Regions from separate parts of the Noviherbaspirillum sp. L7-7A genome, predicted to be linked through region 2. Evidence: predicted binding sites of a transcription regulator. Region 2 holds the regulator's gene; the other holds the start of a gene.
What was found. The regulator sigma-54, encoded in region 2, starts transcription at its own class of promoters, with help from an activator protein. The targets are predictions, from matches to a motif close to TGGCANGNAANCTGCTTT.
Positions count from the first base shown of each region.

Region 1: a site for sigma-54 is predicted at 3,371-3,388, ahead of KTQ42_RS20175 (PEP-CTERM sorting domain-containing protein). Genes of this name have one in related genera too.

Region 1 is NZ_JAHQRJ010000002.1:417,895-422,649, reverse strand. It holds gene KTQ42_RS20185 (hypothetical protein) at 40-273, shown strand; gene KTQ42_RS20180 (CAP domain-containing protein) at 623-1,222, opposite strand; gene KTQ42_RS20175 (PEP-CTERM sorting domain-containing protein) at 2,664-3,320, opposite strand; partial or broken gene KTQ42_RS20165 (recombinase family protein) at 3,756-4,133, shown strand; gene KTQ42_RS20160 (cytochrome C) at 4,348-4,755, shown strand, end outside.
Region 2 is NZ_JAHQRJ010000001.1:3,746,047-3,750,801, reverse strand. It holds gene lptC (LPS export ABC transporter periplasmic protein LptC) at 1-222, shown strand, start outside; gene lptA (lipopolysaccharide transport periplasmic protein LptA) at 268-822, shown strand; gene lptB (LPS export ABC transporter ATP-binding protein) at 824-1,567, shown strand; gene KTQ42_RS17105 (RNA polymerase factor sigma-54) at 1,580-3,064, shown strand; gene raiA (ribosome-associated translation inhibitor RaiA) at 3,140-3,508, shown strand; gene KTQ42_RS17095 (hypothetical protein) at 3,658-3,891, shown strand; gene KTQ42_RS17090 (enoyl-CoA hydratase/isomerase family protein) at 4,090-4,755, shown strand, end outside.

The sequences.
Region 1 (4,755 bases), on a different contig from region 2:
CCCCTGTGAACCTACCTGACTACTGGAGAGGCATCTGCCATGAGCGATCAAGTAATTTACCTAAGCATGGTGGATATTGTAAAGCGCGTTATCCGAGTCCAGACCAATGCTGAGCGGCTGATGAAGCCGACCGTATCCGAGCAAGAGATGCTCGATATGCTGCTTGAGATTGAGACTAGTGCCGCTTGGCTGCGTGAAAAGTTCTCAACAATGCTCACGGAAGAAGAGCGTACTGCCTATGCCAATTTCCGGCGTGAGCATGGTTCGGATTAGCCATAAGCGGCTCTGACAAATTTAAGCTTCTCACGAATGATCAAGTTGGCATGAGGCATAGGTGCTTACTTAACAGAAGCAGTCCTACAGCGACTTAGGTAATGCTCTGACTAGACCTCAGTGCCTGAAGCATTATGATAAAAGCTTATGTACCTCCCGTGATTGGTATTGCCCGCTGTGAGTTATCCAGCGGGCTTTTTTTGCCTGATAAAAATCGATTCTTGTCCAGGCTACTAGTAAGCCACTTGGCATGAAAATCGACATTCATTTTGCAAATGTCCCTTGGTTCCCGATAGGAGCCAAAACCATCGTTCCCACAAGAATGCCGAAATCATTGCAAAATGATCTACTAGTACGGCCGCGCCAGGTCCATGGTCCAGTAGGTGCGGTAGGTCGATGTGCTGTTGGCCACGCAAGCGGCGCCGATATCGACCAGGTTGGCGTTCATGATGTTGGCGCAATGGCCGGGGCTGGCTAACCAGCCGTCCACTACGGACTGTACGCTGGTCTGCCCAGCTGCAATGTTTTCGCCGTAGCCGCGCCAGGCGTAACCGGCGCCGGTGATGCGCTGGCCGGCATTGCGGCCGTCCAAGCTAGTATGGGAAAAATAATTATTGGCTGCCATATCGGTGGAATGAGCGCCGGCGGCGTTAAACAGGTTGGTATTCCAGGTCAGCGCCGGCGCTGGGCCGTAATAGGTAGTGCCGCAGCTGCGTCCGGCGGCACGTGCCTGATTGACCCGGTTCAGCATTTCCTGTTGGAAGTTGGGCAGGTTGCAGGTCTGGCGGGCATCGAGTGTGTCGCCTGTGCTAGCCGTAGTCGTGGTCGTGGCCGCCGTCGTAGTGGGTAGGTATTTGCTAGCCAGCAAATGCGGCGGCAGGCCAGCGCCGGTGGAGGCGGTGGCGGTGGCGGTGGCGGTCAGGGCCAGCGATGCGCTGACGATCAGCAATGGCAGGGTGATCTTCTAAGAGAACTCCGGTAGTTATTGAGCAAAGGACAAGCATCGCCGTTAGGAAATAAATGCCCGGCGAATTGACTGATGCTCAACAGCAAAGTTCAGCGCCCTGCGTTGATGTGGTCGGGTAGGGCGATAGGCGGCAATATTGCGGCGACACAAGGCAGAAAACCATCATGAATGCGTTGGCGCGATCCAGGCAACTCTTTTGAAGCTTGAGGAGCGCCTGGCATGGTAATCGATATTCATTTTGAAAATGTCGCTTGGTTCCTACGGAAGTCAAAACCATCGGTCCCACAAAAATGCCGAGAGCATTGCAAAGTGACCCACTAGCATTAGTACCAGCACCAAATTTAATAAGCCCGCAGCGCTAATGCCTGCTGGGTTTCATTGACGAAATAGTCGAAAATTTACTGAGGTTGCAATGGCAACTGAGATTGATAAAAAGCAGTAACGTTGCATTAAAGCCAACATATATTGGTAGGGCTTGTGTGGAAGCGCACTTTTGCGCAGTGCGCGCGGGATTAGTCGGTGAGTGCCCGTTAGCTGCAAAACCCCGACAACCGGCGGCAGGGTTCCCAAGACAATACCTTCCCTGCGCGGCCGGCATTCTTATAAATCACAGAAATCCCCAACCAGCCAGATGTGCGGCAGACCACTTGGCGCATGTCATGTACCCGACATACCATTCGAGTACTATCGTCCCCATGTGGTTTCGGAGAGAGACAAAGTTTTCAGAAGGAAAGGCCACATCCACCGGAGCTGGCGGTCGGCATTAATACCAGCACCACATTCCTTGTCCCAGCCACCAGGCTCGTGGTTGTACTAGCAGCCTACTGGGACAACAGTCGAATTGTTTGATGCGATCGATATCTGATCTCGACCATATAGTAAGACTACAGGCGTATGACCATACACTAAATTGGAGTGGCCCCCGCTTCATGCCTCAATAGTATTCGTCACTACGGCATCAGGCTCTGGGGTCACACCATTGCGCAAAATCTCCTGTATCGCTCACCGCGGCTCACAAGGCTGCGGTTTTTTTCTGCCTAGCCATATCCCCTGTATGGCGGCTTCTTCGTCAGTGCCGTCACTTGTGGCGAGAAGCCGCAAAGATAATCCAAAGATGCATCCACCGGCGCGCTCGTTCTTTTTCTTCGGGAGAGCCTGCCGCTGCGACGCGACTGAATCGTTCGACTGCAATGGCGGCCCGCTGCGCAGCATAGGCCCTGCGCTCATCGATATTGCGTCTTGGGTTAGGGCTTGCCTTTGGCAGTCTACTGGTGTCCATCACGCTCTTCGTTTTAGATCGAGCCTTACTGCCGAGTTTGGCGGAAATCAGAAAAGAGGAAAAATTTGATGCTTCAAAAACCGAAGGTATAGGCGCACAAAAGCCCGCGCTTGGCGGGCTTCTTCTACAGGGCTGCCGAGCTACTTATGCAGGGTTGCTTCTGGCTGACTTGCGGCGCGATGCGGCGAAACCAAGCAGCCCCAACCCAAGCAGCGCAACCGTAGTTGGCTCAGGCACTTCTCCGTTGCCTCCACCACCAATTTCACCAGTCGTGTAATAAACGCTGATGTGGGAAATCTGATGGGCAGTGCTGTTGCCAGACAAGTCAAAAGGCGGCTTCGTGAACGGCGTGGAGTAAGCGCCCGAACCGGCCGGGATGGACAAGAGATAGGCAACAAGGTTAGTCTGCGCGCCGTCCTTAAACACAAACATAAGGTTGCTGTAAGTACCTAAGCCTGTGTAATTATAAGACGCGTTGTCACTGCCGAAGTTAAAGAGGCTAGAGGAATCGCTCGCACCGCTGAGCTCATACTTACCGTCAAACGACCAATTACTCATTCCAAAGAAGCTCTCCACATTGACCGTATAGGTTGATGCCGGTGGGCTCACGCTATCGTTTGCTTGGCCATCGAGCGGTTGCAATATAAGACAATCCTTGGTGCCAGTGAGCAAGCCACGCAAATCATAGTTTCCAGTTGCATTGGCTCCAAAACAAGATGCTGTGGCTGCCACCGCGGCCCCGTTCAGCACCATGGCGGCAGCGCATCCGATTACAGCCTTGGACAATACGGTTTTAAACATTGTTATCCCCCTTATAGGACAGCCCACGAAAAGCCTAACGTATTGCAATATAGGCAACATTTATGCCAATAAATGATTACCCTTAAAAAACAATTAGTTAAGGAAATATAATTTCAAAATTTCATGATGAATGTAAGAAATGCTGACAGACGGGGTTGCTCGCGATTGACCGTAGAGACGAAAAAAGCCCGCACTCGGCGGGCTTTGATGGGGCCGATGGACTGCTTATGCGCTCTTCCTTTTTGCTGCCTTGCGGCGGGATGCTGCAAAGCCGAGCAGACCGAGGCCCGGCAGCGCGGCTGTGGCGGGTTCGGCACTTGGGCCGCAGAGCCCGCTGCGTTGTCATAGTAAGTTCTAAAAGTTAGGTTGTAATTGCTCCAGCCACTTGTGCTGCCAGCATAGAGTGCATGCCGTTGCTGTAAGAGCCTAGTTGTCTCCAAGCTCGATCGGCTGGGCCGGGATGCGCATGACGTCGGCGGCACCATCAAGCTCCTGGCTTCCCGCAGTATCAAAGTCATTGTCCTGCAGCTGGGCGCGCTGGACCTGACTTCACCAGCGAGCAAGATGATGTTGACGACACTTGCCGCCGTCGCCGAGCTCGAGCGCGATCTCTTGGTGGAGCGGACACAAGTCGGATTGCAGCGGGCGAAGCAGCAAGGCAAAACGCTGGGCCGACCCGCAACCACTACGGCCGAGCAGCGTGCCGATATTCTGGCCAGGCATAAATCTGGCGCCTCAATCAGCGAGCTATCCCGGCTGCGTGGCGTGTCGCGTGCGACAGTAATGCGCATTGCATGGCCAGAAGGCGCATAATAAAACCAGTCGTCTGACGAGGGCGGCTATCCTGGAAGTTATCTTGGCCGCTGTGGCTTACTACCCGCAGCGGCTTTTCTTTTACTGTCGTCATCGAGATTGGTCTGGAGTGACAGCGTTAAGCGCTATTGGTGTACTTCAAAAACACGGTTTTTGACCACCATAACATTGCATTAGGCGCAATCGGACGCCTCAACAAACGACAGGAGGAAGCATGAATACGAGGATGCGGGGGAGGCAGAAGGCGGCCGCGTTGGCCGCACTGCTGTTGATGTCATGTTTAAATGCCAGCGCCGCCGGAGGGTCGATCGAGCGCGGACGTTACTTAGCAAAGATAGGCGGATGCAACGACTGCCATACCCCGGGCTATGGCCTTTCCGGCGGTCAGGTACCGGAAGCGCAATGGCTGGTGGGCGATCAGCTCGGCTGGAACGGGCCCTGGGGCACAACCTATCCGTCCAACCTTCGGCTATTCTTCCAGAAAGTGTCCGAGTCGGAGTGGCTGAAGATGGCTAGGGAAAGACAGTTGCGCCCACCGATGCCCTGGTTCGCACTGCGGGACATGAGCGATGAGGACCTGTCATCGCTGTACCGTTTCATTCGCACTCTAGGCCCGGCCGGC
Region 2 (4,755 bases):
CGCCCGAAAACGCCGCAGGCGGAAAATTTCCATCTGGAGTCCGACTACCTGATGGTATTGCCCGACGAAGACATCATGCGCACCGACAAGCCGGTGCGCCTTACCCTGGGCGGCTCGACGCTCAACGGCGCCGGCATGGTAGCCAACAATGCCACCGGCGAACTCAGCCTGGCCAGCCGGGTGCAGGCAACCCTGCCGCCGCGCCAGACCGCCATCCGCTGAAAGCGCGACTGGAAAATCAACAACGCATTACCTTAGAGAAGAGTGATGAAACAACTCCACGCATGGTTCATTCTGCTGATAGGCATGGCCGCGGCAGGCAGCTCGCTGGCTGAAAAGGCCGACATGACCAAGCCCACCAACATCGAGGCCAACCAGATGGCCTACGACGACGTCAAGCAGATCAACACCTTTACCGGCAATGTCGTGCTCACGCGCGGCACCCTGATCCTGAAGGCCGACCGCATGGTCGTCACCCAGGACCCGGCCGGCTACCAGTACGCCACGGTCTACGCCAAGCGCGGCGAGAAGGCCACCTTCCGGCAGAAACGCGATGGCGGCCCCAATCTCTGGATAGAAGGCGAAGCCGCCGACCGCATCGAGTACGACACCAAGACCGAGGTCGCGAAGTTCTACGTCAGCGCCAGGATTCGCCTGCTGGAAGGCGCCAGTCCGACCGACGAGGTCGAAGGCGAATTCATTTCCTACGACAGCAAGCAGGAGTTCTACTCGGTCAACAACACGCCCAGCAGCAACAGCAAGGCCGGCGCCGGCCGCATCAAGGCCATCATCCAGCCACGCAACGACACCAGGGCGCCTTGAGATGGAAAACAGCATCCTCAACGTGCAGGGCCTGCAGAAGAGTTATGGCGCGCGCCAGGTGGTGCGCGACGTCTCCCTGCATGTCGAAAGCGGCCAGGTGGTGGGACTGCTCGGCCCGAATGGCGCCGGCAAGACCACGTCGTTCTACATGATCGTCGGCCTGGTGCCCTCCGACGCCGGCACCATCGACGTGGACGGCGTCGACATCTCGCGCCTGCCTATCCACCGCCGCGCTGTGCTGGGCCTGTCCTACCTGCCGCAGGAAGCCTCGGTATTTCGCAAGCTCACCGTCGAGGAAAACATCCGCGCGGTGCTGGAGCTGCAGCGCTACGAGGGCAAGCCGCTGTCGAAGGAGCAGATCGCGAACCGGCTCAATGCCCTGCTCTCCGAACTGCAGATCGAAAAGCTGCGTGACAACCAGGCGATGTCGCTGTCCGGCGGTGAACGCAGGCGTGTAGAAATCGCGCGCGCCCTGGCCACCAGCCCGCGCTTCATCCTTCTGGACGAGCCCTTTGCCGGCGTCGATCCGATCGCCGTCATCGAAATCCAGCGCATCGTGCGTTTCCTCAAGGAGCGCAATATCGGCGTGCTTATAACGGACCACAATGTCCGCGAGACGCTGGGCATTTGCGACCATGCCTACATCATCAATCAGGGCGTGGTGCTGGCCAGCGGCCGCCCGGACGACATCATTGCCGACGAGTCGGTGCGCCGCGTCTATCTCGGCGAGCACTTCCGGATGTAAGAAAAGGCACAAATGAAACAGACACTTCAACTCCGCGTATCCCAGCATCTTGCGCTGACGCCGCAACTGCAGCAGTCGATCCGGCTGCTGCAGCTCTCAACGCTGGAACTGCATCAGGAACTGGAACAGATCCTGTCGGAGAATCCGCTGCTTGAACGTCTGGATGATCCGCTTGACCATTCGATCAGGCTGCTGGCCGACGGCTCCGTCAGCAGCGCACCCACCTCCACGCCAAGCAGCGACGCACCCGCTTCCGATGCCGCCCCTTCCGCGGAAGGCGAAGGCGGCTTCGAGGCCGGCGAAGGCGGCGGCGAAAGCAGCGATAGCGGCGCCGATGCCGACTGGAGTTTCGACGACGTTGCGCGGACGTCCAAGGCGCCGGAAGACGACGACGCCCGTCCCCAGATGGAAGCGCATGAGCTGACCCTGCGCGAGCATCTGCTGGAACAGATGCGCGTGACCGTCCAGAATCCGCGCGACCGCGCACTGGTTGAACTGGTCATCGATGCGCTGGATGACAACGGTTATCTGACCGAGCCGCTGGAGGAGATCCACGCGCGACTGCCGGAGGAACTGGAAGTCGAGATCGAGGAGCTGTCGATGGCGCTGAAGCTCTTGCAAAGCTTCGACCCGCCCGGCGTCGGCGCGCGCGACGCGTCGGAATGCCTGGCGCTGCAGATCAGGCGCATGCCCCGCGTTCCCATGGTGACGCGCCGCACCGCGCTGCAGATCGTCGAGAAGCACTTGCAGCTGTTTGCCCAGCGCGACTTCAACAAGTTGAAAAAATCCCTGGACTGCGACGAGGAGGACCTGCGCGAGGCCCAGGTAGTGATCCGGCAATGCAATCCGCATCCTGGGGCCATGTTCGCCAGCGACGCATCCGACTATGTCGTGCCCGACGTGATCGTCAAGCGCGGCAAGAACGGCTGGCAGGTGACACTGAATCACGAGGTGATGCCGCGCCTGCGCGTCAATGCGCTGTATGCCAACATCCTCAAGCAGAGCAAGGGCGAAGGCTCGATGAGTTCACAGCTGCAGGAAGCGAAATGGCTGATCAAGAACATGCGCCAGCGTTTCGATACCATCCTGCGCGTGGCCCAGGCGATTGTGGACCGCCAGCGCAATTTTTTCTCTCATGGCGCCGTGGCAATGCGACCTCTTGTGTTACGAGAAATAGCTGATACACTGGGTTTACACGAAAGCACCATCTCGCGTGTGACAACACAGAAATACATGCTCACGCCGCATGGCATGTTCGAGTTGAAGTACTTCTTTGGCAGCCATGTTGCAACCGATGCAGGCGGCGAAGCCTCATCGACTGCAATCCGGGCGTTGATCAAACAACTCATAGGAGCCGAAGACCCGAAGAATCCATTTTCCGATAGTCGCATCGCAGAAATGCTGGCGGAACAGGGTATGGTCGTGGCACGCCGTACCGTCGCAAAATATCGGGAAGCCCTGAAGATCCCTCCAGTCAACCTGCGCAAGTCCTTGTAGTTTTTTGCAGCATGTAACTCGCTGACATGTTTCATCTTCAGTGAAACCTCTGCCGGCCTTTCACAGGAGCGTAGTATGAATCTCACCATCAGTGGACATCATCTCGAAGTGACTCCCGCAATTCGTGAATACGTGCAAGGCAAGCTTGAGCGGATCAAGCGCCATTTCGACCATGTCATTGATATAGCGGTCATCTTGGCCGTTGATAATCTCCCTGAGAAAGAAAGGCGCCAGCGCGCCGAGATCACCCTGAGGCTACGGGGCAAGGATGTGCATGTGGCCAGCATTGCGCAGGACCTGTACGCCGCCATTGATACGCTGATCGACAAGCTCGATCGCCAGGTCTTGAAATACAAGACCAGGATCCAGGACCATCAGCATGCCGGCATCAAGCGCATGATCGAGGAAGATAGTGACGGCACCGCGGCGGCACCGGCTGCCTGAGCCACACAGCGCATTCCCGTAAAATGCATGAACGCAGGGCGCTCCAAGCGCCTTGCATAAAAAACCACAGTTCGAAAATACTGTTTATACATACAGTACTTGTGATACATTAACGCCATGTTCAACGTTTCTGCCCTGGAGAAGACGTCATGGCGCAATTCAATACTACCGCAAGCAATCCCCTTTACCTCGATCAGGCACCAGCCGGCTTCATGCTGCGCGTAGGCCGCCGAGAAATGCGGATCCGCCGCGAAGTGCGGAAAAATCAATACAGCGTCAATCCCATCATTGATTGCCGCCCTGGCGATGATCCCGGCCACCTGCAAATGCTGCTGTTCAATCGCTGGACTGTGGTTCTGGCCAAGGCAAGCGCAGCACATTAAATTTCTGCAGACCGGTATCCGCACGCTCGGAGGCCGGTTCACATCAGGCTGCGTTTCCTGAATGTTGCTAAACTATGCACCTTCATTAACGCGCCTGACAACGAAGCACAAGGGAATTTCCTGGAGACGGCCGGCACAGGTGGTCTGGCTTTAAGGATGGCAAAGGCATTTTTGTCAGGCGCTTTTGACCAGGCCAATATGAGCGGACACCTTACCGGCACAATAAGAAACCATATCGGTTTCATGACCCTTGATCGGGCCAAGGCATTGAATGCCTTATCGCTGGACATGATAAGAGCGCTCACTGCGCTTCTGCGTGAATGGCAAGCCAACGAGGATGTCTTCGCAGTCGTCATACGATCAAGCAGCCAACGGGCTTTCTGTGCGGGTGGCGACATCCGGTTCTTTCATGAAGTCGGCACGGCGGGTCCCGCTGGCGGCAGCGCATTGCTGGAAGATTTCTTCACCGAAGAATACGCACTGAATCACCTGATTCATCATTACAGCAAGCCATACATTGCGCTGATGGACGGGATTGTCATGGGCGGCGGCATGGGAATATCGCAAGGTAGCGCACAGAGCCAGTTACGCATCGTGACTGACAAGACCGCGATGGCGATGCCTGAAGTGCATATCGGTCTGTTCCCGGATGTAGGCGGCGGCTATTTCCTTTCCCGTCTGCCAGGCAAGCTGGGCGTGTGGCTGGGGCTGACTGGACAAACCATCGCCGCCGCCGATGCGCTCTACGCCGGACTGGCCGATCTCTTTCTTCCCTCGGCCGCACTGCCGGAACTGCTGACCATGCTTGAGACGGAGCCAATGGCAAGCGGCAAGCAGATTACGGAAAGAATAAGCCGCTTTGCA